DNA from 4 places in the Pseudoalteromonas sp. KAN5 genome. Region 4 is predicted to be linked to each of the others. Evidence: predicted binding sites of a transcription regulator. Region 4 holds the regulator's gene; each other region holds the start of a gene.
The links. The regulator sigma-54, encoded in region 4, starts transcription at its own class of promoters, with help from an activator protein. The targets are predictions, from matches to a motif close to GTTGGCACGNNNNTNGNNT.
Positions count from the first base shown of each region.

Region 1: the regulator sigma-54 is predicted to act here: its motif matches at 5,549-5,567, upstream of fliE (flagellar hook-basal body complex protein FliE).
Region 2: the regulator sigma-54 is predicted to act here: its motif matches at 4,481-4,499, upstream of KAN5_RS14250 (EF-hand domain-containing protein).
Region 3: the regulator sigma-54 is predicted to act here: its motif matches at 2,977-2,995, upstream of flgB (flagellar basal body rod protein FlgB).

Region 1 covers NZ_AP025589.1:2,114,014-2,121,849, reverse strand. The annotation lists gene fliS (flagellar export chaperone FliS) at 1-304, opposite strand, end outside; gene KAN5_RS09565 (sigma-54 dependent transcriptional regulator) at 665-2,101, shown strand; gene KAN5_RS09560 (DNA-3-methyladenine glycosylase I) at 2,141-2,728, opposite strand; gene KAN5_RS09555 (ATP-binding protein) at 2,868-3,977, shown strand; gene KAN5_RS09550 (sigma-54 dependent transcriptional regulator) at 3,974-5,428, shown strand; gene fliE (flagellar hook-basal body complex protein FliE) at 5,606-5,938, shown strand; gene fliF (flagellar basal-body MS-ring/collar protein FliF) at 5,959-7,674, shown strand; gene fliG (flagellar motor switch protein FliG) at 7,667-7,836, shown strand, end outside.
Region 2 covers NZ_AP025589.1:3,168,738-3,176,573, forward strand. The annotation lists gene trkA (Trk system potassium transporter TrkA) at 1-1,123, shown strand, start outside; gene KAN5_RS14235 (TonB-dependent siderophore receptor) at 1,317-3,467, shown strand; gene KAN5_RS14240 (EF-hand domain-containing protein) at 3,545-3,760, opposite strand; gene KAN5_RS14245 (calmodulin) at 3,829-4,041, opposite strand; gene KAN5_RS14250 (EF-hand domain-containing protein) at 4,194-4,406, opposite strand; gene KAN5_RS14255 (OsmC family protein) at 4,892-5,371, opposite strand; gene KAN5_RS14260 (GNAT family N-acetyltransferase) at 5,386-5,805, opposite strand; gene KAN5_RS14265 (DUF998 domain-containing protein) at 5,858-6,451, opposite strand; gene KAN5_RS14270 (calmodulin) at 6,631-6,843, opposite strand; gene KAN5_RS14275 (calmodulin) at 6,990-7,202, opposite strand; gene KAN5_RS14280 (calmodulin) at 7,350-7,562, opposite strand; gene KAN5_RS14285 (calmodulin) at 7,637-7,836, opposite strand, start outside.
Region 3 covers NZ_AP025589.1:2,134,156-2,141,991, reverse strand. The annotation lists gene flgM (flagellar biosynthesis anti-sigma factor FlgM) at 1-122, opposite strand, end outside; gene flgA (flagellar basal body P-ring formation chaperone FlgA) at 201-908, opposite strand; gene KAN5_RS09660 (chemotaxis protein CheV) at 1,050-1,982, shown strand; gene KAN5_RS09655 (protein-glutamate O-methyltransferase CheR) at 2,003-2,833, shown strand; gene flgB (flagellar basal body rod protein FlgB) at 3,029-3,439, shown strand; gene flgC (flagellar basal body rod protein FlgC) at 3,442-3,876, shown strand; gene KAN5_RS09640 (flagellar hook assembly protein FlgD) at 3,890-4,570, shown strand; gene flgE (flagellar hook protein FlgE) at 4,627-5,994, shown strand; gene KAN5_RS09630 (flagellar basal body rod protein FlgF) at 6,170-6,934, shown strand; gene flgG (flagellar basal-body rod protein FlgG) at 6,956-7,744, shown strand; gene flgH (flagellar basal body L-ring protein FlgH) at 7,764-7,836, shown strand, end outside.
Region 4 covers NZ_AP025589.1:3,708,534-3,716,369, forward strand. The annotation lists gene mgtE (magnesium transporter) at 1-80, opposite strand, end outside; gene KAN5_RS16470 (HPr family phosphocarrier protein) at 198-470, opposite strand; gene rapZ (RNase adapter RapZ) at 498-1,340, opposite strand; gene ptsN (PTS IIA-like nitrogen regulatory protein PtsN) at 1,518-1,970, opposite strand; gene hpf (ribosome hibernation promoting factor) at 1,975-2,262, opposite strand; gene KAN5_RS16490 (RNA polymerase factor sigma-54) at 2,291-3,787, opposite strand; gene lptB (LPS export ABC transporter ATP-binding protein) at 3,854-4,579, opposite strand; gene lptA (lipopolysaccharide transport periplasmic protein LptA) at 4,576-5,109, opposite strand; gene lptC (LPS export ABC transporter periplasmic protein LptC) at 5,099-5,653, opposite strand; gene kdsC (3-deoxy-manno-octulosonate-8-phosphatase KdsC) at 5,650-6,201, opposite strand; gene KAN5_RS16515 (KpsF/GutQ family sugar-phosphate isomerase) at 6,201-7,172, opposite strand; gene KAN5_RS16520 (calcium/sodium antiporter) at 7,197-7,836, opposite strand, start outside.

The DNA of each region.
Region 1 (7,836 bases), 1.6 Mb from region 4:
TATTGACATTAGCTTCAACAAGTTTACGCTGGCAATAATCATAAAGCGACAGTAAGTTATTAGAAATGCTAGGATCTTGTTCTACTTCAAAGTTTAAAGCATCCTGCAAGGCACCAAATAAAAGGATACAGCTAGAAATATTTTCGCCTTTCTTTTCAATCTCTTTGCGCTCGATAAATCCTTTCGTTGCAGCTAAACGACCTAAAATATTACTAAATATCAGGTTGATTTGTTCATAAGGAGTCATTTCGTTTATGTTGCTAACACTAACTTGACTGTATTTTTTGACAGATATATGGGCCATGAGTAAATCCTAAATTTAGTTAAATATTGCTTAAAAAATCACTATGTTAAACAAAGCAATAATAATGCCAAATGCAATGGTTGATTGTATGTTATCGGCAAACCTATATAAAACTAAAGTATCTATTGTGATTAGTTATAGCAAACACTGTGAAATTAGTAAAAACAGAAAATAGGCAGTTCTTAGCGGCTACTATTTTTAATCGTTAGTTTGTTAATTCTTAAGTATTACTTATAATTAGCAATGCGTCTGTTTTTTGGCATCTATGTCAAAAAACTGCCGCTTTGTGCTTGCATCCCTGTCAAACTCGCTTACAATTTAACTCATTAATGGCTGGTGGTAACTGTGGTTCGCTAAATAATGATCTTGATTTTAGATAATAATAATAACCGTGCGATTGGTTTACATGCTGCGTTGACTTTTATTGGTGAAGCCGTTCAGCTTGTGGATGACGCCAGTATTGAGCAAGAATGTAATAAGTACCAAAAGCAATCATGCATTGTCATCCTTGGCGCATTGCAACAATTAGATCATGAAAACGTGATCAAACGTCATCCCACGATCCCATTTTTGTTAATTGGCGAAACACTGAAACCGCTGTTAAGTATCGCTAATGTTGTTGGCTTGATCTGTGAGCCATTTAATCATGATGTAACCACTCAGCTGCTACATGATTGCCAACAATACCAACGTATGCTGCCAAATGAACATAAGCATCATAAACCGCATAAAACCTTTGACGGCCTTGTTGGTGAAACAGAAGCGGTTAAAGATGTACGCTTTTTGATTGAGCAAGTGGCGAAAACCGATGCGAACGTCTTAATTTTAGGTGAATCAGGCACAGGTAAAGAAGTGGTTGCCCGCAATGTGCATTTACTTTCTAAACGAAACGCTGGGCCGTTTGTGCCTGTTAACTGCGGTGCTATTCCTGCCGAGCTGTTAGAAAGTGAATTGTTTGGCCATGAAAAAGGTGCGTTTACGGGCGCTATTTCTGCCCGTAAAGGGCGTTTTGAACTAGCCCAAGGTGGCACGCTGTTTTTAGATGAAATTGGTGACATGCCACTGCAAATGCAAGTGAAGTTGTTGCGTGTATTGCAAGAGCGCAGCTATGAGCGGGTTGGCGGTACCAAAGCAATTCAGGCTGATGTGCGGGTGATTGCAGCGACGCACCGCGATCTTGAACAGATGATAGAGCAGGGCAGTTTCCGCGAGGATTTGTATTATCGCCTTAATGTGTTTCCAATTGAAAATCCGTCTCTTGCACAGCGTGTAGATGACATTCCACTTTTATTAAAAGAGTTAATGCGTCGCATAAGCGAGCAAAGTGGTTCAACAGCTAAATTCACAGAGCGCGCTATTGATAGTCTTAAAGAGCATACGTGGCCGGGTAATATTCGTGAGTTAGCTAATCTGGTTGAGCGCATGGTGATCATGTTGCCAGATAAAGTCGTGGATATTCCTGATCTACCCGCTAAATACCGCTATATTGAAGTGGATGCTTATGAGCCTGAATATCCAGAGGAGTTGATGGAGCGTGATGCATTTAATGATATTTTTAGCTCGGGATTTAGTGATTATGATGATGAGCCCGAAGTTGAGATAGGCGCGCCTGACTCAGGGTTATTACCTGATGAAGGCATTGAATTAAAAGAATACTTAGCAGAACTTGAAATAAGCCTAATTACTCAGGCCTTAGAACGCTATGATTATGTGGTTGCCCGTGCCGCCGAAATACTCGGTGTGCGCCGCACAACCCTAGTTGAAAAAATGAAAAAATATAACCTATCGCGAGATTAATTCGCGGTAGGTTAAAATATTTCACCTTTCACCTAATGCCTAATATTTCTCAATAATTTCTTGTTTCCTAAAACAATCATTACTGTGATCGTTAACCATGCCACAGGCCTGCATATGAGCGTAAACTGTGGTGGGGCCTAAAAATTTAAAGCCTCGTTTTTTTAAGTCTTTGGCAAACGCGGTGGATGCCTCGGTAATTGCAGGGTAGTCACTGAGTTTATCTAACTCATTCACTAATGGCTTACCGCCAACAAATTGCCATTGATAGTGACTAAAGCTGCCAAATTCTTGCTGAACTTCTATAAAACGCTTTGCGTTATTAATAGTGGCAGCAATTTTTAAGCGATTTCGTATTATGCTTTCATCCAGCATTAATCGTTCAACATCCTGCTCATTCATTTGCGCTACTTTTTCTACATCAAAATTAAAAAAAGCTCGGCGATAACCGTCTCGCTTTTTTAAAATGGTATACCAACTTAACCCTGCTTGTGCTGATTCAAGGGTAATGAACTCGAATAATGTTTGGTCATCATAAACAGGTACTCCCCATTCATCATCGTGGTAGGCAACATAATCATCTTTGCTGGTATCGAGCCAAGGGCAACGGCACAGTTTTGTTGAACTCATAGCTTATCCTTATTCTAAAAGTGTTGTTCGTCATTTTTCTGTCGCGCTATTTTAACGCTAACCATTTGAAATTAATTGATATAAATATTGGTACAATTTGTGCATTTAGCTAGTTAGATCCTGTAAACGAGAATGCATTATGGCTTTAGCTAATGTCTTAAAACCACAATTTATCACAGCTACTCAATATAACCCATGCTTACTGCAAGAAGAGTATATTGGTGAGCTAAGTGAATTACGCCAGCAAGCGAGTTGGTTAAGTCATTTAGTCGATACCATGCCTGCCGGGGTGGTTGTGCTCGATGCGCGCGGTATGATCGCTAAAGCCAACCAAATAGCAATAGATATGCTAGGTGAGCCACTGGAGGGGGAAAAGTGGTTTAATGTGATCCAACGCTCGTTTCGTCCCCAACAAGATGATGGTCATGAGGTTTCACTTAAAGATGGCCGTCTCATCAAGCTAGAAATCACAGCATTGGCGCCAGAGCCAGGTCAGCTCATTTTAATGACTGACTTGACTGAAACACGCCGTTTACAAAAGCGAGTTGCGCATATGCAGCGCTTGAGCGCGCTTGGAAAGATGGTAGCATCGCTAGCGCATCAAGTACGCACACCGCTTTCTGCCGCTATGTTATATGCAGCCAATTTGGGTTCTAAACGTTTACCAGAGAGTTCCAGAGGCAATTTTCATACGAAATTGATGTCTCGCTTAAAAGATCTTGAAACCCAAGTTAACGATATGCTGTTGTTTGCTAAAAGTGGCGATCAACAAGTGGTAGAACGTGTGTCGATGCAACAGTTATTAACTGAAGTAAAAACCGGTGCGGATGCCATGGTTGCACTGAATAATAGTCAACTTGACGTTTGTTTACCGGAACCAGACATCGAAATTATGGGTAATAAAACGGCCCTTGCCAGTGCGATTCAAAACCTTATTCACAACAGCATTCAAGTGATTGGCTCACAAGCTCATGTGCAGTTAAGTGCACAGCGTGATGATAATGTTGAGTTAGTGCGCATCACGGTAAGTGATAATGGTCCAGGTGTTGATTTAAGCCAATCGGATAAGTTATTCGAACCATTCTTTACCACACGAAGCCAAGGTACAGGTTTAGGGCTTGCAGTGGTCAATTCAGTGGCTAATGCACACCAAGGACGTGTTGAAGTAACTAACAACGCCCAAGGGGGAGCAAGCTTCAGCTTACTATTGCCTATTTGTACAGAGCCTAAATCAGTGGAGGCACCATGAATAACACGATTTTAGTTGTCGAAGATGATGCAGGGCTGCGCGAAGCCCTAATTGATACGTTAGAAATGTCAGGTATAGATTGTGTCGCTGCCGATAGCGCAGAGCAAGCTATGATATTACTAAAGAAAGAAGCATTTTCATTGGTTGTCAGTGATGTGCAAATGGGAGCAATGAGTGGCCTTGATTTATTGCGCAGTATTAACTTGAATCACCCTGATTTACCAGTGCTCATGATGACTGCCTATGCCACGATTGATGACGCCGTTGAGGCAATGCGCTTGGGTGCGATTGATTACATGGCTAAACCATTTGCGCCAGAAGTATTGCTTAATATGGTTAGTCGTTATCTACCAGAGCCAGAAAAAGAAACTGATGGTCCGATAGTTGCTGATCCCAGCAGTATTAAGTTACTAGAGCTTGCCAGTCGTGTTGCTAGATCTGATGCCAGTGTCATGGTACTGGGGCCCAGCGGTTCCGGTAAAGAAGTGCTTGCACGATTCATCCATGATAAATCTGAGCGATCAGAACAGCCCTTTGTTGCAATAAACTGCGCAGCTATCCCTGAAAATATGCTTGAGGCTACTTTGTTTGGCTATGAGAAAGGCGCTTTTACTGGTGCAATTCAAGCTTGTCCAGGGAAGTTTGAGCAAGCACAAGGCGGTACTATATTATTAGACGAAATCACTGAAATGGATTTAGGTCTACAAGCTAAGTTATTGCGTGTTTTACAAGAGCGTGAAGTCGAGCGATTGGGTGGGCGTAAAACCATAAAGTTAGATGTGAGAATTTTAGCAACAAGCAACCGTGAGTTAAAAGAAGCGGTCGCGAGTAATCAGTTTAGAGAAGATCTGTATTATCGTTTAAATGTGTTTCCGTTAATGTGGCGACCGCTTTGCCAGCGTCCGGGTGATATTGTCATATTGGCAAAGCATTTAATCGAGCGCCACCTTAATAAAAGTAAAGAGCCGATTGCGCAATTGACTAAGCAGGCTGAGCAAAAATTATTAGCGCATGCTTGGCCGGGGAATGTACGTGAGCTTGATAATGTGATTCAGCGGGCATTGATTCTACGTCATGGGGACATGATTGATGAGGATGCAATCTTTATCGAGAATTTAGCCGAATCTCCTCTAACGCAAGCTTCATCAACCCATTTTGTAAGCACGACTACTGCCATTGACAGTGTAACAAATGACGCTTATTACGATGGCCAAGCACCGGCTCTTAAAACAAGTACAGAGCAAAATAAGCCATTAGCTGAGTTACCAGCCAGTGAATCAGGTAGTTATAAAGATGAACTAAAGGATAAAGAGCACCGCATTATTCTAGAAACTCTCAACCGTTGCCAAGGTAAACGTAAAGATGTTGCTGAAACATTAGGGATCAGCCCGCGTACTTTACGTTATAAATTAGCGCAAATGCGTGACTTAGGTATTGCTTTACCTGCTTAAGTATTACCCTTTATAAAACCACACATCTGTTTTAATTACGCTCAGCCAAAGCTGAGCGTAAGCTCGTCAAAACTCTGACAATATAAAAATAAGTAAACCATTGATATTTAATGTTTTATTTTTGGCATGCTTTGTGCTTTATTAAGTTATTAGTAAACTGCATCGTCAGAGACAATTATGAAAGTTCAAAACAGCGCATTATTTCAAGAAATGCAATCTATGGCCCTTGAAGCTGGTCGTAGTAATCACATCAATAAGTTACCAGTTCAAGCCCAGCCGACTTCAAGTGCGCAATTTGGTGATTTGCTCAGCAATGCACTTAATACTGTTAATGACATTCAGGCAGATGCGAAGCAAAAAGTAACAGCGGTAGAAATGGGTGATCGTAATGTGTCATTAGCTGATGCGATGATTGCATCGCAAAAATCGTCAGTGGCTTTTGAAGCGACAGTGCAAGTTCGTAACAAACTTGTAGAAGCCTATAAAGAAATTATGAACATGCCTGTTTAACTAGGTAGTGGAGAATTATTGTGGCGCAATCTAATCAATCAACCGATCTTGCTTTAGCAGGTGGTGGCATCGACCAAAGTGATAATGACGATCAACAAGAACAAAAGTCAGGCTATTTAAGTGCTTTAAACGGCGTTGATGTATTGCGTCAAGTGACCTTAATTGTTGCTTTAGCTATCTGTTTAGCCATTGCAATCTTTGTGATTATTTGGGCTCGTCAGCCAGATATGCGCCCACTTGGGAAAATGCCAACAGAAGAGCTTATTCAAACGCTCGACTTTTTAGATGCGCAAAAAATAGAGTATCAGCTTGATGGCAATGTTGTGTCAGTTGCTGAAAATGAATATCAAAATATTAAGTTACTGATGACCCGCGAAGGCATCGAGCAAGCTCCCAGCTCAGGCACAGATATTATTATGCAAGACATGGGCTTTGGTGTTAGCCAAAGGCTAGAGCGTGAGCGTTTAAAACATGGTCGTGAGCAACAACTAGCGCGAACCATCGAAGAGCTGCAAAATGTGACTCGTGCCAAAGTATTATTAGCAATTCCAAAAGAAAATGTATTTGCACGTCGTGAGAAACAGCCCTCAGCTACCGTTGTGTTAACATTAAAACGTGGCCGCACACTTGATGGTGAAGAAGTTGATGCAATTGTTGATATCATCGGCTCAGCAGTACAAGGTTTAGAGCCTGCACGCGTCACTGTAACCGATCAGAACGGTCGATTACTTAACTCAGGTTCACAAAGTTCATTAGCAGCACGTTCTCGTAAAGAATACGAAGTTGAGCGTAAGCGCGAACAAGAATATTTAGATAAAATAGACAGTATCCTCATCCCTGTGCTTGGCTTGGGGAATTACACTGCACAAGTTGATTTGAGTATGGACTTTAGTGCAATTGAAGAAACACAGAAACGCTTCAACCCAGATTTGCCAGCAGTACGCAGTGAAACAACCTTCGAAGAGAATAATATCGGTGGCTTAGCCGTTGGTATTCCTGGTGCTTTGACGAACCAGCCTCCAATGGACTCAAATATTCCCGAAGTAGCCGGCCAAGGTGGTGCAGGGTCGAGTACATCGCCTAGTCGCAGCCATAAAGAAGCAACCCGTAATTATGAACTGGATACCACTATTTCACATAAGCGCCAGCAAAGTGGTGTGATCCGTCGTATTAGTGTATCGGTGGCAGTTGATTACATAGCAAGTGTGGGTGAAAATGGTGAAACCACTATGGTTCCGCGCTCTGTTGAAGCTTTGTCAAATATCCGTCGTTTATTACAAGGTGGCGTTGGCTTTGACTTGCAGCGTGGTGATGCGCTTGAAGTTGTAACCGTACCGTTTGTACGTGAACCGATGGATTTAGCAATCGAAGTGCCATTGTGGGAACAAAACTGGTTTATGAAAGTGGTGCGTTTAGTACTGGGTGCACTGGTGATTATCGTGTTGATTATGGCTGTGGTTAAACCTATGCTGAAACGCCTAATTTACCCTGATGATACCCTTGAAGAGTATGATGATGATGCGCTTAGCTCTGGGGTAGATATCGGTGATAATACACTCGATATGCTCAATAAAGATTTTGATTCTGCTTCGGTTGGCTTCTCAAGTGATGGTACACTACAGTTACCAGACCTTCATGGCGATGAAGACTTATTAAAAGCAGTTCGTGCCTTGGTAGCGAATGAACCGGAACTCTCCTCACAAGTTGTGAAAGCGTGGTTAACTGAAGATGACTGATCAAGAACAAAAACAACTGCCAGCAGCGTTTGATGTTGATAAATTAGACGGTGTAGATAAAGCGGCAATCTTATTGCTGAGCTTATCTGAAGAAGATGCAGCGCAAATACTCAAGCACCTTGAGCCAAAGCAGGTGCAAAAAGTGGGTATGGCAATGGCGGC
Region 2 (7,836 bases), 540 kb from region 4:
CGCGTATAGTATTTTTAATACACCGACTAAAATTGCGCGAATTCGCTCGGAGCAATACTTAAAGTATCGCGAAAAGCTCTTTCAAAACGACGACTTACCAGTTGATCACTATATTGCGCCTGAGCAATTGGTGACCAAGTATATTCGACGTTTAATTGATTATCCGGGAGCATTACAAGTATTAGAGTTCGGCGATGGCATGCTTTCGCTTGTGGCCGTAAAAGCCTACTACGGGGGCTTGTTGGTAGGTTATGCACTGTCAGCATTAAAAGAGCATATACCCAATGTTGAAACCCGTGTTGCTGCGATTTACCGCCAAGGTAAAGCCATCAAGCCATTGGGCACAACGGTCATCGAAGCAGATGATGAAGTGTTCTTCCTTGCGGCGACGAAACATATTCGTGCTGTAATGAACGAACTACAAAAGCTAGAGCGTTCATACAAAAAGATTATGATTGCAGGTGGTGGTAACATCGGTGCGGGGCTTGCACACTCTTTGGAAAAAAATCACAGTGTAAAGTTGCTTGAGCGTAATAAAGAGCGTGCCGAGCAACTTTCAGAAATGCTTGATAATACGGTGGTATTTTGTGGTGATGCCTCTGATCAAGAGTTGTTATCTGAAGAGCATATCGAGCAGGTTGATGTGTTCATCGCGGTAACCAATGATGATGAAGCTAATATCATGTCAGCCATGCTCGCTAAACGTATGGGCGCGCAAAAAACCATGGTGTTAATACAGCGTGGCGCTTACGTTGATTTAGTACAGGGTGGCGAAATTGATATTGCCATTTCACCACAACAAGCCACAATTTCAGCCTTACTTACCCATGTTCGTCGCGGTGATATTGTTAATGTGTATTCATTACGTAAAGGCGCAGCAGAAGCCATTGAAGCGGTGGCTCATGGCGATGAACACACCTCAAAAGTAGTAGGTCGCGCAATTGCTGATATTAAGTTGCCAGCAGGTACTACGATTGGCGCGATTGTTCGTAACGATGATGTGTTAATTGCGCATGATGACACGGTGATCCACTCTGGCGATCACGTTATTATGTTTTTGATCGATAAAAAACATATCAATGTCGTTGAAAAACTATTCCAAGTTAGCGCTATTTTCCTCTAAAACTTACCTTTCGAAACAAAGCGACTGTATCGAAAGGTGAATTTTCACAACAAACCAACGTAAATAGAAATCAATCTCAAAATCATTTACTTTAGTACCTAAATCCATTACCCTCCTCGCTGTTTGATAATCAAGCACCAACTTCTGTGAAAAGTTAATTTCACCTTCTTTAACATTAAATGGATTTCCTAAGATGATGTACCCAGCTTTAAACACGTCTCTTCGCGTTACATACTGCAGCGTTATTAGTATTCTTTTGTGTGGACTAGCCACTAACGCAAATGCTGAAGCTAAAAAAGATATTGAAAAGCTCACCATTGTTGGCGAGCAAGATAATGGTTATAAAGTTAGTTCAATGAACTCAGCTACCGGTCTCGATCTCAGTCACTTGCAAACACCGCAATCAGCGATTGCAATCACCAGTGAATTTATGGCTGATCAACAACTCACTAGCGCTATAGAAGCTATCACCAGTGTAACAGGCATCAACGCCAGAGAAGCCGACAATGGAAAGTTTTCAATTTCAGCGCGTGGTATTAGTGTCACAAGTATTTTATATGATGGTATCGCAACAACTTACGATACCCGTTTCAATTACGGCGATAACCTAACAGATACAGCGATATATGAACGTATTGAAGTTGTTCGCGGCGCAACAGGGTTAATGCTTGGTGCGGGTAACCCATCTGCTGCAATTAATTTAATACGCAAACGCCCTACAGTCCATAATCAAGTAAAACTCAGTGCATCCGTGGGATCTTGGCAAAACTATCGTGGCGTAGTTGACATCTCTGGTAGCTTAAATGACAGCGAAAGTGTCCGTGGACGAGCTGTTGCAGCCTACCAAGATCAGCAATCGTACCAAGATCGATTCTCGCAAAGTCGTAGTACTTTATATGGCATTGTTGAAGCAGATGTCACCGATAATACCTTGCTGACCTTTGCCCTAGATACGCAAACAACTACTCCAAAAGGCACTATGTCCGGCGGTTTACCTATTTTTTATAGCGATGGCAGCCGTACCAACTATGCCAGAGAAACATCGACCGCCCCAAGCTGGTCATCATCTAAAACAAAAGCATTAAATAGCTTTATCAAAGTTGAGCATTATTTCAATAGTAATTGGCAGTTAAGCGCAAGCTATATCTATGGAAATAACGACTTAGAGTATGATGTGTTTTGGGCAACCGGACACCCAGATCCACAAACTAATATAGGTATGGTTCCAGGCTCGTTAAATTATATTGATGCAAACCGCATTCAACGTACCTATGAAATAGAGTTATCGGGTCGATTTAATTGGTTTGGGCAAAACCATCAAATACTTGTTGGCTATAATGACCAAGAGCAAGATTTCTCAACGCCGTACTTTCCTGCTCAAGAAAATGCCACTATTATCGGCGACTTTAGCGCACCAGATTACGACTACCCAAAGCCAACCTGGCAAGCGGCGCCTGCTTATGGCTCATACGGCACCACACAACAGAGTGCGCTTTATTTTGCCACTCAACTTAACTTAACCAATGATTTATCGGTAATTTTAGGTAGCCGCTTAAACCAATGGCAAACGTCGCAAGATAACTTTGGTAGCGTTCATGATTATGAGTTAGATAATGAACTAACTAATTACCTAGGCACTACCTACGCTATAAATCAAAATTGGGCGCTATATGCAAATTACACAGATATATTTACACCGCAAAGCCGAGTTGACGAAAATGGTAATTACTTAGCGCCAATTCAAGGTAAAAATTATGAAGTGGGAATTAAGGCTTCATTATTAAATGAGCGTTTAGATATCTCATTGTCTGGTTTTGAAATTCATCAAGACAATTGGGGGGAATATACGGGTGAAACCATTCCAGATACTTTACAAGCAATTTATCAACCTATTGATGGCACAGTCACAGATGGCTTTGAGTTCGAGCTCAATGGGGCAATTAGTGATGTATGGAATGCATACTTTGGATATACCCGCAGTGAAGGTGAAAACCCCGATGGTACACCTTTAAATACCACCAACCCAAAAGATCAGTTTAAATTATTCACTAGTTATCAACTAAGTGATAGCTTACAAGGAGTGAAAATTGGCGGAGGTTATCGCTGGCAAAGTCGCAGCTATGATGAGGTAAGCAACCCTGTACTGGGCACAGTTGAAGTTGAACAACAAGCCTATGGAGTGGCCAGTTTAATGGCTAGCTACCAAATCAATCAGCAAATGGCCGTGAGCTTAAATGTTGATAACTTATTTGATAAGACGTACTACAACCAAATCGGTTTTTACAACCAATATCGTTACGGCAGTCCGCGGAAATTCTCTTTGCAGTTTGACTACAGTTTGTAACCAGACGCGTTCAAATTTAAATAAAAAAAGCAGCTTAATGAAGCTGCTTTTTTGTGTAGGAGTATATTTCTATCTGTTTATTGTACTTTGGCAAACTCTTCTTTTGATAATTCACCGTTGCTATCAGTGTCTAAATCAGAAAAGATTTCAACTAGCTGTGCATTAACCGACGCTTCTTTTTGGCTTATCACACCATCACCATCGGTATCAAAAGTATCAAAGCTAACTGCCGCAAACGCAGTAGATGAAGCCGCTAGGGCAATAATTGCAAGTGTTGTATTAATATGTTTCATAGTGTTATTCCTAATAATTTAAAGTGAGAGAAATCCTTTTCAGAGATCCCTGTTTGTGGAAACTGAAATTACGCTTTTGAAAATTCTTCTTTCGATAACTCACCGTCTTGGTCAGTATCTAATTCAGCAAATTGGCTCATCAGCTTGGCATCAACAGCCGCTTCGCTTTGACTAATTGTGCCGCTACCATCAACATCTAAAGTATCAAAGTCAGTGCCAGCAAAAGCTGCGGAAGAAGATGCTAATGCAATAAGTGCTAATGTTTTATTTAATGTATTCATAATCTGTTCCTTCAATGTACTATCAAAAAAATTACTCATGTTTTCGCTACTCACACTGTCCTTGTTATTCTTTTTAATAGGCTCCTTGCCTATTTAGGTGTCTTGGGCACTCAGAACTGAGCAGCATTTTATGCAAGCTAGGTTCAGCACCATTAAGCTTTTGAAAATTCTTCTTTTGATAACTCACCGTCTTGGTCAGTATCAAGTTCAGTAAATTTAGCCGAAAGAGCTGCATCAACAGATGCTTCTTGCTGACTAATTGCGCCATTGCCATCAACGTCTAACGTATCGAAATCTGTACCAGCAAAAGCTGCAGAAGAAGACGCTAATGCGATAAGTGCTAATGTTTTATTTAATGTGTTCATAATAAATATTCCTTCAAAGTTTATGGTTGTGAACGTAAGCGGTAATCAGCTTTTCGTTCAGTACAACTAGACTATTACAACTTCGGTGCCAACAATTTTTAGTTCTTTAATATCATTAGCTTGAAGGTTAAAAGTGAGGATTTTAAAGATCTAACGATTGATTTTTGTGGCTAATTTGCAACAGGGAATTTGAAAAGAAAAATAAGTCATTTAAAATCATGGGTTTAAATTTATTTAAAATGACGCAATTTTAGATTACCTAAGTAGTTATATACGATATTAGAGCGCAAGCAGCCATACAGTAGCTAAACCATAATAATTTTTAAAATTTAATTTAAAAACAAACACTCGCAACACTTTGATTTTAAATGACTTAAAAATAAATTTTAAAGAAAAACAAAATAAAAATATCATTTTTTGAGTAAAAGTAGGTTTTGTTGCCATTGTGCGAAAGTTCAATGGCGAAGTAATTCAATTCACTATAATTAAGTCTCACCAAGATAGTCAATTTCAGTCACTATGTTTGTTTTTACTGAATTCGCGATAAAGCACAATTCATGAGCTTGATGATGAAATGACTCTAACTGCGCCAAGCTTAATTTATGCCCTGCTGCTGGTTTAACTGCGGGCTTTAATGTCACTTGGGTCATTGCCATTCGTCCTTGGTTGTCTTTTTCCATCACACCGACGGCATTATCAATATAACTATCAATTTTAATTTGATGCTTGGCCACAATCGATAGAAAAAACAACATGTGACAGCTCGACAAAGATGCAATAAATGCTTCTTCTGGATCGACATTTTCGACCACCGAATAAGGCAGCGGCACGATATGAGGTGAAGACGATGCCGCTACACTTAACCCGCCATCAAATTCCCAGCGGTGAGCACGGCTATACTTATTATCTACAAACTCTTCATCTGCTTGGCGCGACCAAGCAACACTTGCTATATACTCAGACATTGAAATTTCCCACCCTAATTAAATTTACACATCCCACAGCCGAGCTCTTCATTTGGCCGACTCAAGTAACCGTAACGAGCATAAAAAGCCTCTTTACCTTTAACTGAGAGCAGCCCAATTGTCGCACCGTTTTTAGCCGCTTCGGACAAGTACTGCTCTATATTACCCATTATTAACGTACCAATACCTTGCCTTTGAAAATTGGGGTCAACAGCAACATCCTGAATATAAAAAAATAAGCCACTATCCCCGATCACACGACCCATACCAACAAGTAAGCCTTCCAGCCTGATCACGACATGAAATAGCGAGCTGTTTAAGCTCGCCTTTGCCAGCTCTGGGGCGACTTTCCCCCAGCCAACTTTTTCTCTTAATAAACAATACTCTTCCAAAGTTGGGCTACTCAACTCCACTGTATACCTTACACTTTGCATTACCTCTGCCTCTTTGCAGCTCTAAAAACAACTGCCGTTGTTAAACCTAATATTAAATCACTAACGAAAATGCGCTTAACCACAGCAATTGCACACCATAAGCAAGCCGTTGATACAATCCGGCATCACCCTGCTGCTTAAATGCTTTTGCCAACAAAATTACAAAATAACCCGTAAAGGCCACGGCCAGTATTGAAAAAACCCTAAAGCCGATACTGACATAATCACTCATGGCGACAAAAATAGCGGCAAAAAACAAAGATAACAACATAATAAGCCCTGCCCAAGAGTGTATTTGGCAACTCAAGGTTGGCGTTTTTGTTTGAGGATCCGCATCCATCGGGAAGTACCCTGCAAGCCAAGTCGCTACACCGTGACTGATGGTTAACCAACCAACTAATGTAATGAGTGTGGGAGTATCTTTCAGCTGCAACACATACCAGCCAAATAAACAGAATAATAAACCAAGTGGGTAATTATTAATGATAGGAGAAAGTTTTTCGGTAGGACTGCCAGCGGCACCGAGCTCACTGCAAAACTGTTTTTTATGGCTATAACCAGGGTAATATTTACCAGCAATGTACACCCCAACAATAATCCAAGTACTAGCAATTAAAGCGGAATATAAGCCAAGAAAACTTAACATAATCAACGTCCATGCTTAAATTAGGAACTTGATAATAAGCTGATTTAGTTAAGCTGTAAACTAGATACCGTGTTATGAGAAAAAGACCAAGTATAAAAAAAGCAGCCCGGGGTATTGGCTGCTTTTGAACGTAATAAATGAAAAATCCTTTTCAAGAATCCTTGTCCGCGAAGGGTTAATTACGCGTTTTCGAACTCTTCTTTAGATAACTCACCGTTTTGGTCAGTATCAAGCTCTGCAAATTGGCTCATAAGGTCTGCATCAACTGACGCTTCGCTTTGGCTGATTGCGCCGTTGCCATCGACATCTAACGTGTCAAAGTCTGTTGCTGCGAATGCTGCTGATGAAGATGCTAGGGCAATAAGTGCTAGTGTTTTATTTAATGTGTTCATAATTAATATTCCTTCAATGTACTATCAAAAAATTTGTTCAATACCGATTTAAAATGCAGTGAAAGTCTTCCTTGTTATCCTTTATCATGGGGTCCTTTCCCACTTAGGTTGTCTTTGGCAACTCAGGATAATCTCAGCATTTGTTTTTAAGCTTTAGAAAACTCTTCTTTTGATAACTCACCGTTTTGGTCAGTATCAAGCTCTGCAAATTGGCTCATAAGGTCTGCATCAACTGACGCTTCGCTTTGGCTGATTGCGCCATTGCCATCAACATCTAACGTGTCAAAGTCTGTTGCTGCGAATGCTGCTGATGAAGATGCTAGAGCAATAAGTGCTAGTGTTTTATTTAATGTGTTCATAATTAATATTCCTTCAATGTACTATCAAAAAATTTGTTCAATACCGAATTTAAAATGCAGTGAAAGTCTTCCTTGTTATCCTTTATCATGGGGTCCTTTCCCACTTAGGTTGTCTTTGGCAACTCAGGATAATCTCAGCATTTGTTTTTAAGCTTTAGAAAACTCTTCTTTTGATAACTCACCGTTTTGGTCAGTATCAAGCTCTGCAAATTGGCTCATAAGGTCTGCATCAACTGACGCTTCGCTTTGGCTGATTGCGCCATTACCATCAACATCTAACGTGTCAAAGTCTGTTGCTGCGAATGCTGCTGATGAAGATGCTAAAGCAATAAGTGCTAGTGTTTTATTTAATGTGTTCATAATAATATTCCTTAAAAATCAATTAAGAATGGAAGTCCTTTTCAGAGATCCCTGCTTTAAAACTGCGACCTAACTTACGCTTTAGAAAACTCTTCTTTTGAAAGTTCGCCATTGCCATCAGTATCAAGTTCTGCAAATTGGCTCATAAGTTCTGCATCAACTGACGCTTCGCTTTGGCTGATTGCGCCATTGCCATCAACATCTAACGTGTCAAAGTCTGTTGCCGCGAATGCTGCTGATGATGATGCTAGGGCAATAAGTGCTAATGTTTTAT
Region 3 (7,836 bases), 1.6 Mb from region 4:
GCTGCTTTAGGCGCATTTGCTTGTGCAGTATTTGCATTATTGTTTTGTAAATCAACTTTCTGCTGTTTGGCATTGGTCAACACATTAGCCTGTTGCTGACCTTTATTTACTTGGCTTACCATGATTTTAACCTATACGTTACCCAACTTATGCCTAGTTATCGGCACACACATTAGAAACTTTAGCATAAAAGTAAAAGTTTAGATAATTACTTGCACTGACTCAACACCGTCAACACGGGCATTTAAAACTTTTCCTGATTTTGCATTTTTTACTTTAACTTGCTCGCCTAAAGTACCATCTTCTAGGGCTAAACCGGAAGTTTTTATTTTTAACCCACGAATTACAGCAAAAATAGTCACATTATCTCCTTTGCACACCATACAAATTTGATTTAAAGCAACGGGATAACCGCTGCGAATATTACGTTTACTGCGACTACCAATTAATAGTTCTTCGTCTTGTAAGTACTGGGCGCGAACAAAATGTTTTGGCTTCATGATCAAGCTTAAATGGTGAGCTTCAATGACTTCACCGCGACTTAGGTTTTCACTCGCGACGACAACGGGTGAAAGCTCAATCATGCGTACGTGCACATACTGACTCCAACCATTTAAATCATTGCACTTAATTTGTACGGTGATCTGCCGACTAAAAGGAGGCTCGGTTGGAATAGTATAAGAAGGTGCACTTTCGCAACTGCGATCAGGAATGCGACTGTCTAAACTTAATGCATTAAGTTGTTTATCATCGGCGGTAGCGGGATCAAGTTGATCGTATATATAAGATACAGCGAGTTCTTGCAGTTGCTCTTTACTGTAAGTTTGCGCAGTCAGTGGTGTAACTAGGCATAGGCTAGCAAGAAAATAAAAAACACTGTATCTTCGGCTTTTTTTTAACAAACTCATAATGTTTCGACTATGCTTATGGTTGAAAACAGGGTATAAATATTTAGCGTCAATAAATAGACGCTCCCGTGTAGTTATGTAGCTTTACAGAAAGAAAGCAATTATTGTTCCGTTATTATTAGCTTTCTTTAGGAGATTGAAATGGCAGGCATTTTAGACTCAGTTAATCAACGTACTCAGTTGGTTGGGCAAAACCGCCTTGAATTATTATTATTCAAGCTCAGAGGGCGGCAGCGCTTTGGTATTAATGTGTTTAAAGTGAGAGAAGTACTGCAATGCCCTCCTTTAACAAACATGCCAAAATCAAACCCCTATATAAGAGGCGTCGCGCATATTCGTGGACAGACTATTTCTGTCATCGATTTATCGATGGCCGTAGGTGGCCCAGCGATCGAAAATATTAAAGATAGTTTTATCATCATTGCTGAATATAACCGTTCTGTACAAGGCTTTTTAGTCGGTGGTGTTGAGCGAATCGTTAATATGAATTGGGAAAAAATAATGCCGCCACCATCAGGGGCTGGTCGATATTCATATTTAACAGCAGTAACTGAAATTGAAAATGAACTGGTCGAAATTCTCGATGTTGAAAAAATCCTCAATGAAATTTGTCCAGTAAATACTGAAGTCAGTGCAGAGATAGCTAATGATGGTGAAATTCAAAAAGATTTAGGTGAGCGTATTGTATTTATTGCCGATGATTCAGCGGTTGCGCGTAATCAAGTCAAACGCGCGCTTGAACCACTAGGCGTACAAACAGAGCTTGCCAAAAATGGCAAAGAAGCGTTAATAAGATTACGAGAGATTGCCGAGCTAGACTGTAAAAACAATATCACCGAACGAGTAGGGTTGTTGATCTCCGATGTTGAAATGCCTGAAATGGACGGTTATACCTTAACAGCAGAAATTAAAGCAGATCCTAAATTAGCTCCACTGCATGTGATTTTACATACATCGCTCAGTGGTGTATTTAATCAGGCAATGATTGAGAAAGTAGGCGCTGATGACTTTATTGCTAAGTTCAACCCGGATGAATTAGCTACAGCAGTGAAAAAATGGGTTCATTGTGACTAATCTGAAAAGGCGGTGTAACTTTGGAAAATAAGCATTTAGAGCAAAGTGAGTACGATCAGTTTCGTTCTTTTTTAGAACAACAATGTGGCATTGTGTTAGGTGATAATAAGCTTTATTTAGTGAAAAGCAGACTTGCACCATTAATGGTGCGTTTTAATGTCGCATCTTTATCACAATTAGTGAGTAAAACGTTGAGTCCACATGAGCGGCAGTTACGTGCCGCCGTTGTTGATGCTATGACGACTAATGAAACATTATGGTTTCGGGACCAATATCCGTTTGAGCTTTTACAAAGCAAATTATTCCCTGAACATAAAGAATTACGTCGGCCGCTAAAAATTTGGTCCGCGGCAAGTTCGTCGGGCCAAGAGCCATACTCTATTGCTATGTCTGTTGCAGAGTTTCAGGCTAAACAGCCTGGTGTGTTAAAAATGGGTGCGCAAATTATCGGCACTGATATTTCTAACACTATGCTGGATATGTGTAAACATGCGGAGTATGACTCACTTGCTCTGGCCCGAGGGTTGTCGGTAGAACGCAGGAAAAAGTTTTTTAAAGACAGTGGTAATGGCATGGCGCAAGTGAATGAGTCGATTAAGAAGTTGGTTAGTTTTCGGCATCTTAATTTATTAGATTCATATGCACTGATGGGCAAGTTCGATATTATTTTCTGCCGTAATGTGCTCATTTACTTTTCGCCAGAAGTGAAAGCGAAAATTATTGCTCAATTTTCCCAAGCACTGAACCCTAAAGGGTATTTGTTTTTAGGTGCCTCTGAATCTATGTCGGGTTTAAGCGATGAGTTTGATATGGTGCGGTGTAATCCTGGCATTATTTACCAAAAGAAATAATGCCTTCGCATGACATAAATTAAATGCTAAATTTCCAACCGTTTTACTAGTAAAACTGAGTTAATAATCTTATAAACGATGTGTTACCACATCGTTTTTCTTTTTAAATCAAACCATTAAACACTTCGTGAAATTCTAATTCAGTTGGCTCATCTTTTGCATTAATCATCCTAAGTCAATTTTTTGGAGATGGTTATGGCTATCAGTTTTGATAAAGCATTTGGGGTTCATCCTCATGCAATGTTGATCCGTTCGCAACGTGCAGAGTTATTAGCAACCAATATCGCTAATGCTGATACGCCGGGCTATAAAGCGAAAGACATCGATTTTGCCTCAGCGTTAAAAGCGGCAAAAAGCCACCAACAAGGCGGCAATAGCATGGTCACTACGGATGCAAATCACATTGCCGGTGGCAGTCGTTATGTTGGTAATAGTGAAATGTTTCGCTCGCCAAATCAAACAGATACAGGTGATGGAAACTCGGTTGATATACAAGTGGAACGAAACTTGTATACAAAGAACTCATTAGAGTATCAGGCAAGCCTGCAATTTATGAGTAGTAAAATTAAAGGCCTTAAAAAAGCCCTCGGTAGTCAAGGAGCATAAGCATGAGTTTATATAACGTTTTTGATATTTCAGGTACTGGTATGAGTGCACAAAATGTGCGCTTGAATACAACCGCAAGTAATATTTCGAATGCGAATACCATTAGCTCAAGCCAAGACAAAACATACCGAGCGCGTCACCCTGTGTTTGCTGCTGAACTGATGAAAGCATCAGAATCAACAGGTAATAATAATCAGGGGTCGTCTGTTGGCGTTAAAGTACTAGGTATTGTAGAGAGTGATAAACCGCTGCAAATTGAATATAACCCAAATCACCCAAGTGCGGATGAAAATGGTTATATCTATAAACCTAACGTTAATGTCGTTGAAGAAATGGCTAATATGATTTCCGCCTCTCGCTCTTATCAAACCAATGTGCAAGTTGCTGATGCAGCGAAGCAAATGTTAAGTAAAACACTGTTGCTTGGGCAGCGGTAATTGAGGAAAGATTATGAGTAACGATATCAGCACCGCATCGTCAACTTATTTAGATTCACTTAAGTGGCAAGATAATCAAGTCTCAAGTGAAGAGAAAAGTGATGCACTAACACAAGAAGATTTCTTCTCGTTGTTAACGCAGCAGTTGTCGTTTCAGGATCCCAGCAAACCTGCAGACAACGATCAGATGATTGCACAAATGACCAACTTTACTATGGCGGAAGGTATTTCTAACCTCAATAGTAACTTTCAATCATTAGCAGCATCGATGACCTCCAATTCAGCATTACAAGCATCTACGTTAGTCGGTAAGCAAGCGTTACTTGAATCAGATAGCTTAGACCTTAACGAGTCAGGCACAGCTAAAGGCACAGTGGTTGCTCAAGAACCTGTTGAGAACCTGTTTTTACGAATTGAAGATTCGTCAGGGCAATTGGTACGCAGTATTGATTTAGGTGCACAATCTGCCGGTGCGATCCGTTTTGAATGGGATGGCATGAATGATAACGAGGAACGTTTACCACCTGGTGAATATAAAATTAAGGCTGAAGGGCAGCTAAATGGCGAATATACCAGCTTGCCTATTGCGACTTTTAAGAATATCGAAAGTGTCAATATTAACGGTGCCAATGGCATTATTATTAACACCAAAGAAGGTGCGGTTAGGCTAACTGACGTTGCAGAAATCGCGTAAAAAATTTAATTATTCGTTAGCCTTAGGCTAAACATTGACAGAGTTAGAGGTGAATTATGAGCTTCAATATTGCGTTAACAGGCATAGCTGCCGCACAAAAAGATTTAGATGTTACAGCTAATAACATCGCCAACGTAAATACCACAGGTTTTAAAGAGTCGAGAGCGGAGTTTGCGGATGTCTATGCGTCATCGGTGTTTAGCTCAGGTAAAACTAAAAATGGTGATGGTGTACAAACAACTATGGTTGCGCAGCAGTTCCATCAAGGGTCATTAAAATTTACGCAAAATTCACTTGATTTAGCGATCACGGGTGAAGGTTACTTTGCAATGAGCCAGGATTTAGGTGCACAAGATTTTACTTATACACGTGCTGGTGCATTTAAGTTAAATAAAGATAACTTTATTGTTGATGCTAAAGGTAACTACCTACAGGGCTTTCCCGTTGATGAAGCGACAGGTGATACAACATCGGTTAGTTTAAGTACTTCTTCAGCATTACAAATCCCTGATTCATCAGGCTCGCCACGTGCTACCACGAATGTTTACTCGTCGTTCAATCTAGATTCACGAGCAAGCAGTCCTTCAGTAACAACGTTTGATCCTGAAGTGAGCGCGTCATATAACAGCTCGACTTCAACAACGGTTTACGACTCATTGGGCGAACCGCATGTATTACAGTTTTTCTTTGTAAAAACTGATTCGGCAGTGACAGGTAATGATAATGAATGGCAAACCTATGCAACCTTAGATGAAAAGCCATTTAGCCCAGCTGGTGTTGAAGAAACAGCCGCTCCTTACACTCCTATTTCAACGTTTCAATTTGATTCAAGTGGTCTACCACAAGCAACTGATGGGACTGCGAATACTGGAACTACATTTAATCCATTAGCTATCCCAGGTGGTGCGGGTGCCGCAACTGGCCTTTCAGATTTATTATCAAACGGCGCGAGTTTCCCTGAAGATATAAATATTAACTGGCGCGATGAAGCGGGCACTGCAAATAAGGTACCTACTCAATATGCAAGTCGCTTTGAAGTTAAAGCCTTAGATCAGGATGGCGCAACAGTAGGACGTTTAGCAGGTATTGATATTGGTACAGATGGTAAAATTGTTGCATCTTACAGCAATGGTGATACGTCATTCTTAGGTCAAGTAGCGATGGTACGCTTTTCAAACTCGCAAGGTTTACAACAAGCGGGTGATACAGGTTGGAAAAAAAGTTTAACCTCAGGTGAGCCTATTGCTGGAGAGCCAGGTTCAGGTACATTAGGCTCAATTAACTCGTCTGCACTTGAGCAATCAAATGTAAACTTAACAAACGAGTTAGTTGATTTGATCAGTGCACAACGTAACTTCCAAGCCAATTCTCGAGCATTGGAAGTAAACTCAACACTCCAACAGAATATCTTGCAGATCCGATAATCTCGGCGCTACTTTTTATAATCCGACACCTAGGCTGCTACTCATTAGCAGCCTTTTTTATTTCAATACGTTGGTTAGTCGTTGTGTATGCAATGACACTGAACGTTATGTCAATTTATTGTGGCACTTATCTTGCATTTATCTCGTTATAGATTTTTCAACGTGAGTCGATGATATGGACAAGATGGTCTACATTGCAGCGTCTGGGGCTAAGCAAAGTTTGCGGGGCCTTGCGCTTAAAGCAAATAACTTAGCTAATGCCAATACCACAGGCTTTAAAGCTGACTTCGCACAAGCGCGTTCAATGCAAGCGTTTGGTGAAGGCCTGCCTACGCGGGTGTTTTCCATGCAAGAACGTCCCGGCTCTAATATGACCTCTGGCGGTATTATTGAAACTGGTCGCGACTTAGATATTGCTATGAGTGATAAAGGGTGGCTTACCGTACAAGATGCAGCTGGCAATGAAGCCTATACAAAAGTCGGCACACTCAATATCAGTCCTGATGGGGCGTTGATGACAAGTCACGGGCGCCAAGTTATTGGCGAGGGTGGGCCAATCATTTTGCCACTGCCAATTGAAAAAGTTGAATTTAGTGAAGATGGTTCCATTCAAATTCGCCCACAGGGCGCACCTGCTAATTTTTTAGAGGTCGTTGATCGTTTAAAAGTGATCAAGGCAAACAACTCTGAGCTTGAAAAAGGCAATGACGGTCTGTTTAGACCTAAGCCAGAACTACTCGTAAATGATATATGTGGATTTTGCGATATTGCTACTGACGTAAAAGTAATGAGTGGCACCTTAGAGATGTCAAACGTAAATCCGGTACACGAGATGGTGGATATGATAAGCCATCAACGACAATTTGAATTACAAGTTAAGTTAATGAAAACAGCTGAAGAAATTGACGAACGTCATACTCAATTGCTGCGTATTGTTTAACTTTATTGAGAGGACACGACTATGAATCCTGCATTGTGGATAAGTAAAACAGGGCTTGATGCTCAACAAACCGATATTTCGGTGATCTCAAATAATTTAGCCAATGCCAGTACTGTTGGTTATAAGAAAAGCCGTGCGGTGTTTGAGGACTTATTGTATCAAAATATTAATCAGCCTGGTGGTCGCTCATCACAAGACACTGAAATGCCTTCAGGTTTAATGCTCGGTGCCGGTGCTAAAGTGGTTGCAAACCAAAAGAACTTTTCTCAAGGGAATATGTTAACCACTGAGAATTCACTTGATTGGATGATCTCAGGGCCTGGTTTTTTTGAAGTGTTGCAACCTGATGGCAATATTGCTTATTCGCGCAATGGGCAATTTACTACTGATGAAGACGGCCGTATTGTAACCGCGGGGGCGGGGTTTCCTGTGCAACCAGAAATGAATGTGCCTGATGATGCGCAATCAATTACCGTGTCGCAAGATGGTGAAGTATCTGTTCGCATTGCAGGCCAGCCAGATAACGTGGTGATTGGTCAGTTGACGATCAGCGATTTTATCAATCCATCGGGTCTAGAGCCTGTTGGACAAAACTTATATACCGAGACCGCTGTAAGTGGTGCTCCAGTACAAGGGAATCCGGGTCTCGAAGGTTTAGGAACTGTGGTGCAAGGGGCACTTGAAACCTCAAATGTAAATGTAACAGAAGAGTTGGTGAACTTGATTGAAACTCAACGCATCTATGAAATGAACTCAAAAGTTATTTCAGCAGTAGATGAAATGATGAGTTATATCAATCAACAACTTTAATAATTATTGGAGTAAAGTGATGCGTAATTTATCCATAGTTTTAGCGGGTGCATGTGTCTTGAGTGGTTGTATGACTACTCAAAATCTCCATG
Region 4 (7,836 bases):
ACAAATTGACCACTGTTAAGTGACTTGGTCACTTGCTTTAGTTGTTGTAGTGGGTAATCTTGTTCAAAAGCTTCTGGCATTGGCGTCCTTAAATAATAAATACATTTAATTGGTGGGATGAAACTTTGATAATTACACTGGTTGCGTTGACCAGTAGCTTATTAAGTTTAACGTAATTTTATTGTGCTGACTATGGACTATTCTTGCTCGTTAAAGCGGTGCGCAATCAGCTCTCCAATAGCAGCAAGTGCGAGTTCGGCATCGGGCCCTTCACACACAACTTTAACTTCTTTACCTTGGCTGCTTTCTAATAACATTAGGCCTAGAACACTGTCGCCAGCGGCTTGTTTGTCATCTTGGTGAAGTGTGATACTGGCATCAAACTGCACGGCTAACTGTGCTAATACACTGGCTGCGCGGGCATGTAATCCAAGTTTGTTTTTTATTAAAAATGTATCTTCTAAGCGCATCCACATTCCTTACTGTAACAGTGGTTGTTATTCTTGCTCGCGATGGCGAATTTTTACATTGCTGTGGCTCATTGAAAAGCTTTCGCCAATGGTTTGCGCTAAATAAACCGAACGATGTTGGCCACCTGTGCAGCCGATTGCAATGGTTAAATAACTGCGGTTATTACGTTCTAAGTGCGGTAACCAGGTTTGTACAAAGGTTTGGATCTGCCAAGTGAATTTTTGCACAATACTGTGGCTGGCTAAGTAATCTTTAACTGGTTGATCAAGACCTGTCAGTGGCTTTAGCTCAGGCTCCCAATGCGGGTTAGGTAAAAAGCGCGCGTCAAATACATAATCCGCTTCTTTTGGAATACCATGTTTAAAGCCAAACGATTCAAAGGTGATAATTAGCTTTTTATCTTTTTTACCTAAAATCTTTTCGCGAATCGTCTCGGCAAGTTGATGGACACTTAGATCAGTGGTATCTAACATAAAGTCAGCACGTGTTGTTAACACATCAAGTAATACTTTTTCTTGTTTGATGGCTAAATCAAGCGGCAATGAATCTAAAGAAAGTGGATGCAAACGGCGCGTTTCAGAAAAACGTTTGATCAGTGTTTGATCATCACAATCTAAATAAAATAATGTTGGATTGGCAAAGCCGGGTAAGTACTCAAGAATGTCGTTAAATTCTTCTTGTTCTTTGGGTAAGTTACGAACATCAATACTAACAGCAATTTTGTCGTAATTATCAGAGACACTACGAACTAATGAAGGCAGTAAGTTTACAGGGATATTATCGACACAATAATAACCAAGATCTTCAACTACACGCAGGGCAACCGATTTACCTGAGCCAGAGCGCCCACTGATGATGATTAACTCCATGTAAACTCTCCTTCACTTAATAGCAATTTTATTAAAAACATGATCACTCTAGCTGGTTAAATAACTCATTAACGTTATTAAAAATTATGTGTACAGAATAACTACCTGTCATAATTTTTCCTTGTTATTGAACTACTTTGTACCGCCATAATAGATCACTAACGCAAGAGGTATGACTTACGATTGCTCAACAATAACGTGATATAAATCTTGATCTGTTTTCGCGCTACGTAGTTGTTTACAAAAATCTTTGTCGTTAAGTTTATCAGCAATTGTGGCTAACGTCTTTAAATGAAGTTGACTATCACCCTCTGGTACGATGAGAGCGACAAACAGATCCACAGGGCGATTATCAATTGCGTCAAAATTAATAGGCGTTTCGCTCACTAAAATGATTGCTAGTGGATTTTCAATACCACTCATTCGACCATGAGGAATGGCAATGCCACGACCAATACCAGTACTACCTAGTTTTTCTCTAGCGAGTAATGCATCGAGGATTTCTTGTTGTGATAGCTGAGGAAGTTGTTCATGAGCCAATTGGCTGATAAATTCAATGATCCGTTTTTTGCTATTAAAAAGGACCGCAGTTTTACTGCAGTCCTGGCAAATAAGTGAGCTTAATTTCATAGTGTTAGTGTCGAGCGTGCTTCTCTTTGTGTTTGATTACTTGACGGTCGAGCTTGTCGATTAGTCCGTCAATGGCTGCATACATGTCTTGATGTTCAGTTGAAGCAAATAACTCAGCACCACTGACATGGATGGTGGCTTCTGCTTTTTGGCTTAGCTTTTCTACGTCAAGAATAACATGGACATTGTTGATGTGATCAAAATGCCTCTCAAGCTTCGCAAACTTATTGTTTACATAGTCTCTTAATGAATCAGTAATTTCTACGTGACGACCAGTTAAATTTAGTTGCATAAGCATTTTCCTTTTTTGATTTTACGCCTTAAATCAAACTCTTTCTTTGATTTGACGGTGGAATAGCCAGTGACTCGCGGTATTTTGCAATAGTCCGTCTAGCTACTTTGATACCTTGCTCTGCCAATATATCTGCAATTTTACTATCACTCAATGGTTTCGCTGAGTTTTCTGCGCTAATCAGTTTTTTGATTAGTGCGCGAATAGCTGTCGATGAGCATTCGCCGCCATTTTCAGTGCTAACATGGCTTGAGAAAAAATACTTTAACTCAAAAATACCACGCGGGGTATGCATGTATTTTTGGGTAGTTACACGAGAAATTGTTGACTCATGCATCTCTACCATTTCAGCAACGTCATTGAGTACCATAGGTCGCATGGCTTCAGGGCCATGTTCAAAGAAACCTTGCTGCTGTTTTACGATGCAATTGGTTACTTTGAGCAATGTGTCATTGCGACTTTCTAGGCTTTTTATAAACCATTTAGCTTCTTGCAGATGCGAACGAATAAACTGACTATCAGTGCTCGACTTTACTGAGCGCGACATAGCTGCATATTGGCTGTTCACTCTGATTTTTGGCATGCTGTCTGGATTAAGTTCAACCACCCAGCGGCCTTTAATTTTTTTCACTGATACGTCAGGAATAACGTATTCTGACTCTTCTCGTACTATGGTATCCGCAGGCTTTGGATTTAGGCTGTGGATCAGAGTCATCACTTCTTTTAGTTCATCTTCCTTAAGCTTAGTCTTTTTCATCAAAGTGCGATAGTCGCGACTAGCTAATAAATCGATATGATCAGTTAAAATCATTTTTGTCTCATTAATCCAAGGGGTTGCCGGATCAAATTGATTTAGCTGAATACATAAACACTCTTGTAGACTGCGAGCCGCGATGCCTACAGGGTCAAATAATTGGATACGTTTTAAAACCGCTTGTACTTCGTCAAGTTCGATTTCTTCTTCGTTGTTGCCTTGATTTAAGCTCTCTACAATGTCTTCACAGCTAAGCGTTAAAATACCTGAGTCATCAATGGCCTCAACAATTGCAATGGCTATTGCTTCATCTGTAGGGCTAAATGGAGTTAGCTGTAGCTGCCACATTAAATATTCATGCAAGGTTTCTGTTGAGGCGCCTTGATATATAGATTCGTCCTCTGGCATTGGGCCTGCTGAGCTATTTGGTGCAGCGCTCATGTACTCATCCCATGTGACATCCATCGCCATTTCATCACTGAGTGTTTCTTTGGTGAGTGCTTCGCTGCTTTCTTGTTCGTATTCGCTGGGCTTGTCATCTGCTGAGGCGCTAACGGTTAAGTCGTCGTTATCTTGCTTTTGCTCATTCTTGCCCGCCGTGTCGTCTGAATACTCATGCTCTTCTAGCTCTAGTAACGGATTGCTATCTAACGCTTCTTGAATTTCTTGCTGCAGATCCAATGTGCTGAGCTGCAATAAGCGGATAGCTTGTTGCAGTTGCGGTGTCATTGTAAGTTGCTGGCCCATGCGCAGCTGGAGTGATTGCCTCATGTATCTCTAACAATCCTTTTATTGTTGTCATTGTTAAGTTTAGCAGATGCTTAGCCAAGTGTGGCTTTATAGCCTAAATTGCTCACCTAGGTAAACATCGCGAACTGTTTGGTCGGCGAGTACATGCTCAGGTGTGCCTGATGCAATTAACTCCCCATGAGAAACTATGTAGGCTTTTTCACAAACATCAAGAGTTTCTCGTACATTATGGTCGGTGATAAGCACGCCAATACCACGGTTTTTAAGGTGTTCAATAATCTTCTTTATATCTAACACTGAAATTGGATCAACACCAGCAAAAGGCTCATCTAACAAGATAAATTTTGGGTCTGCGGCTAATGCACGGGCAATTTCAACACGACGACGTTCACCGCCAGATAGGGCCATACCTTGGCTGTCGCGAATATGTTGAATGCTAAATTCATCAAGTAAGCTGTCAAGAGCTTCTTCTCTTGCTTGTTTTTTAAGGTCTTTTCGGGTCTCTAAAATAGCCATCAAATTTTGATAAACAGTCAATTTACGAAAAATTGATGACTCTTGCGGTAAGTAACCAATCCCCAAGCGAGCGCGACTATGCATTGGCAGTAAGGTGATGTCGTTGTCATCTATACTGATCTTGCCTTTGTCGCTAGGCACTAAGCCTACAATCATATAAAAGGTTGTGGTTTTACCCGCACCATTTGGGCCCAGTAAGCCAACAATGCTGCCGGCGGTAACTTCTAAGCCTACACTTTTGACAACTTGGCGACCTTTGTAGCTTTTAGCTAAAAATTCAGCTTTTAATGTACTCATGGCTGGCCTTTAGATTTGTCTTTTTTGTTACTTACCGGTACTAAAATAGTGTGCACGCGATCATTTGAGCTTTCGCCTTTTTCGGCGCTGATAAGCTGTTGGTCCATGTCGTAGGTAATGCTTTTAGCATTAATTTTTTGCCCTGCTTGAGTAACCTGCGCATCGCCAATTAAGGTTAAGTAGCGCTTGGCAACGTCGTAACGAACCTCTTTAGCGCTGGCGCTCATAATTGTGCCATCAGCTTGTTTTTCTTCAAAATAAGCTGGACTTCCTGTGGCTACAAGCAGTTGTTTATTGTCGCCTAAGTCTTCACGTTTGTGTACTTCAAGGCGATCAGCTTTAATACGGCGGTTACCATGAATAATTTCAACGTTGTTTTCAAAAATACCGATGTTATCTTTTAACTGGGCAAGTTGTTTGTCTGCACTGATCGATACTTGGTCCGCAGGTGGTAAATTAGTCTCAGCAAAGCTTGCAAAGGCCATGAATAAGCTTGGTATAACAAGCAAGTGAGCAAATTTATTGGTCATAATATATGGTTCGCGTATGGTTAATTAGTTCTACCACTTCGGCTTTTAAGTCGGCATTGAGGCCGCGCCCAGTGATCTTTAAATTTGGCCCAATCAATTCTACAGGTTGTTCAGAGCTCATGGTTTGTAGTTCAATATCAACCTGAATGTTATCTGCATTGATGTGCTCAATCATGGCATTGTTGGTCAGGTTTTTAGCCACCACATTGCCTTCTAAAATTAATTGATGGTTTTCATATAAAGTGGCTTCGTTTGCATTAATTTGCCACGTTTGTTGTTGATTATATAAAGTAAAAATAGGTTGCTCAAAGTAAGTGAAGCCTAACTGTTGATAGAGCTCCATTTTTGCAGCGGTTACTTTGTGGCTAATTTTACCTTGTTCATCAAATGCTGTTTGTTTTAATGCTACGGCAGTGTAATCGGGTTTTGCTATTATATCTTCTTGGTTTTGTGGTGCATTTGTTGGCTGATTAAAATAGGGAAACCACAACCACACCATGCAAGCGACGAACAATACGCATAATATTAAACGCGCACTATTCATGAGCTAGTCCCTTCGCTTGTTAGTGACTTACCATTTTCAAGCATCAATAAATCAGTGAGCTCACGCACTGCACCAAAACCACCTGGTAGCATGGTTGTATAATGCGAGATGCGTTTTATGAGCGGGTGTGCATCATTCACTGCTACAGCAAAACCGACTAATTCCATAACCGGCATATCTGGTCCATCGTCACCTATATAGGCTATTTGCTCATCTGTTAACTGCAATTTATTTTTGAGCTGTTGATAAGCTTGCAACTTGTTTTCTTGACCTTGATAAATATGCGCTACAGTCAGGCTAGTCATTCGTTGCTGAACTATCTGTGAATGACGGCCAGTGATCACTGCCACTTCAAAGCCACTGTTGATTAAGGCTTTAATGCCAAAGCCATCTTTAGTATTAAAGGCTTTGAGTTCTTCACCATGATTACCTAAGTAAATACGGCCATCTGAAAATACACCATCGATGTCGCAAATAAGCAGTTTAACTTTTTGCGCGCGACTACGGGCATCATCACTAAGCGGCTGGTATAAATCAGCAAACTGCATTATAAAACTCCTGCTTTGAGCAAGTCTTGCATGTTGAGTGCACCAATAGGGTGTTGATTATCGTCAATCACAATTAAGCCGTTGATACGCTTATTTTCCATAATATTGAGTGCCTCTGCTGCCAACATATCAGCGCTTGCTGTAGTACAAGAGCGGGTCATTACTTCGCTGATTAAGGTGCTATGAATATCAACCCGCTGCTCTAAAATGCGGCGTAAGTCACCATCAGTAAATAATCCTGCAAGTTGGTTGCTATCATCAACAATGGCGGTCATCCCTAATCCTTTGGCTGACATTTCAATTAATGCATCTTTAATACATTGTTTATCATTAATGATAGGTGTTGCAGTCCCCGTGTGCATAATATCTTTTAAGCATAGCAGTAGGCGTTTACCTAAGCTGCCACCTGGGTGCGATAATGCAAAGTCGTCGGCGGTAAAGCCGCGGGTCTCTAACAAGGCAACGGCCATAGCATCACCCATTGCAAGCATTGCAGTAGTGCTTGCTGTAGGGGCTAGTCCTAATGGGCAGGCTTCTTGACTTACTTTTGTACACACATGGGCATCTGCCCAATTCGCCATTGACGATGCAGGGTTTCCAGTAATGGCAATCATTTTTGCGCCAATTCGTTTGATTACTGGAATGATATTCAGTACTTCGCTGGTTTCACCAGAGTTTGATAACAGCATGACGACATCATCGCGGGTTATCATTCCTAAATCGCCGTGGCTTGCTTCACCGGGATGAACAAAAAACGCAGGTGTACCTGTACTTGCCAATGTTGCTGCAATTTTATTACCGATATGACCTGATTTTCCCATGCCAACAACAATGATCCTGCCATGACATTGATATATCAGCTGGCAAGCTTGATTAAAGTTTTCGTCTAGGTATTGGGCTATCTCAGTTAGTGCTTGGCGCTCGATATCGAGTACCCGCTTACCTTGTTCAATAAAATTTAACTGCGTCATGTGTTGTCCATTTTTTGAGTAGCATTAAGCAACTTGGTTGAAAATATAACCTTGATAGATTAAAAACGCGACCAATAAAAGGCCACCTTCAACGCGGTTTATGCGTCTTGTGCCTCTAAAACTCAAAGACATAGCAATCAATGCTATGGTGGCACCAATCATAATTAATGCATCACGGTTTGCCGCGGATGGATCGATAATTGATGGGTTGATAATACCAGCCAGCGGCAATACCGCTAAGATGTTAAAGATATTAGAGCCGACGATATTACCCAGTGCTAAATCATCTTCTTTTTTCAATACTCCAGCAATACAGGCAGCAAGCTCTGGTAAGCTGGTACCAACGGCAATAATGGTTAAGCCGATAACCAGATCACTTAAGCCGAAGAATTTGGCAATATCAACCGCTGAACCAACTAAGAAGTGCGAGCTAATAGGTAACACAATCATGCCAATAATGAGCCAAAATAACGCTGATTTAGTTGATACGTTATCTGGGACGTCCTCACAGGCTTCGCTGACAAAAGGGTCATCAGCTTGGTTTTTTGCGCGAATAGAAATAACAATTAAACCCGCAATAAAGACAACAAAGCCAATAATTAATGCAACACCCTCAGCAAATGAAAAGTAGTTATCGGAAAACACATACCAAGCAGCAATCGAA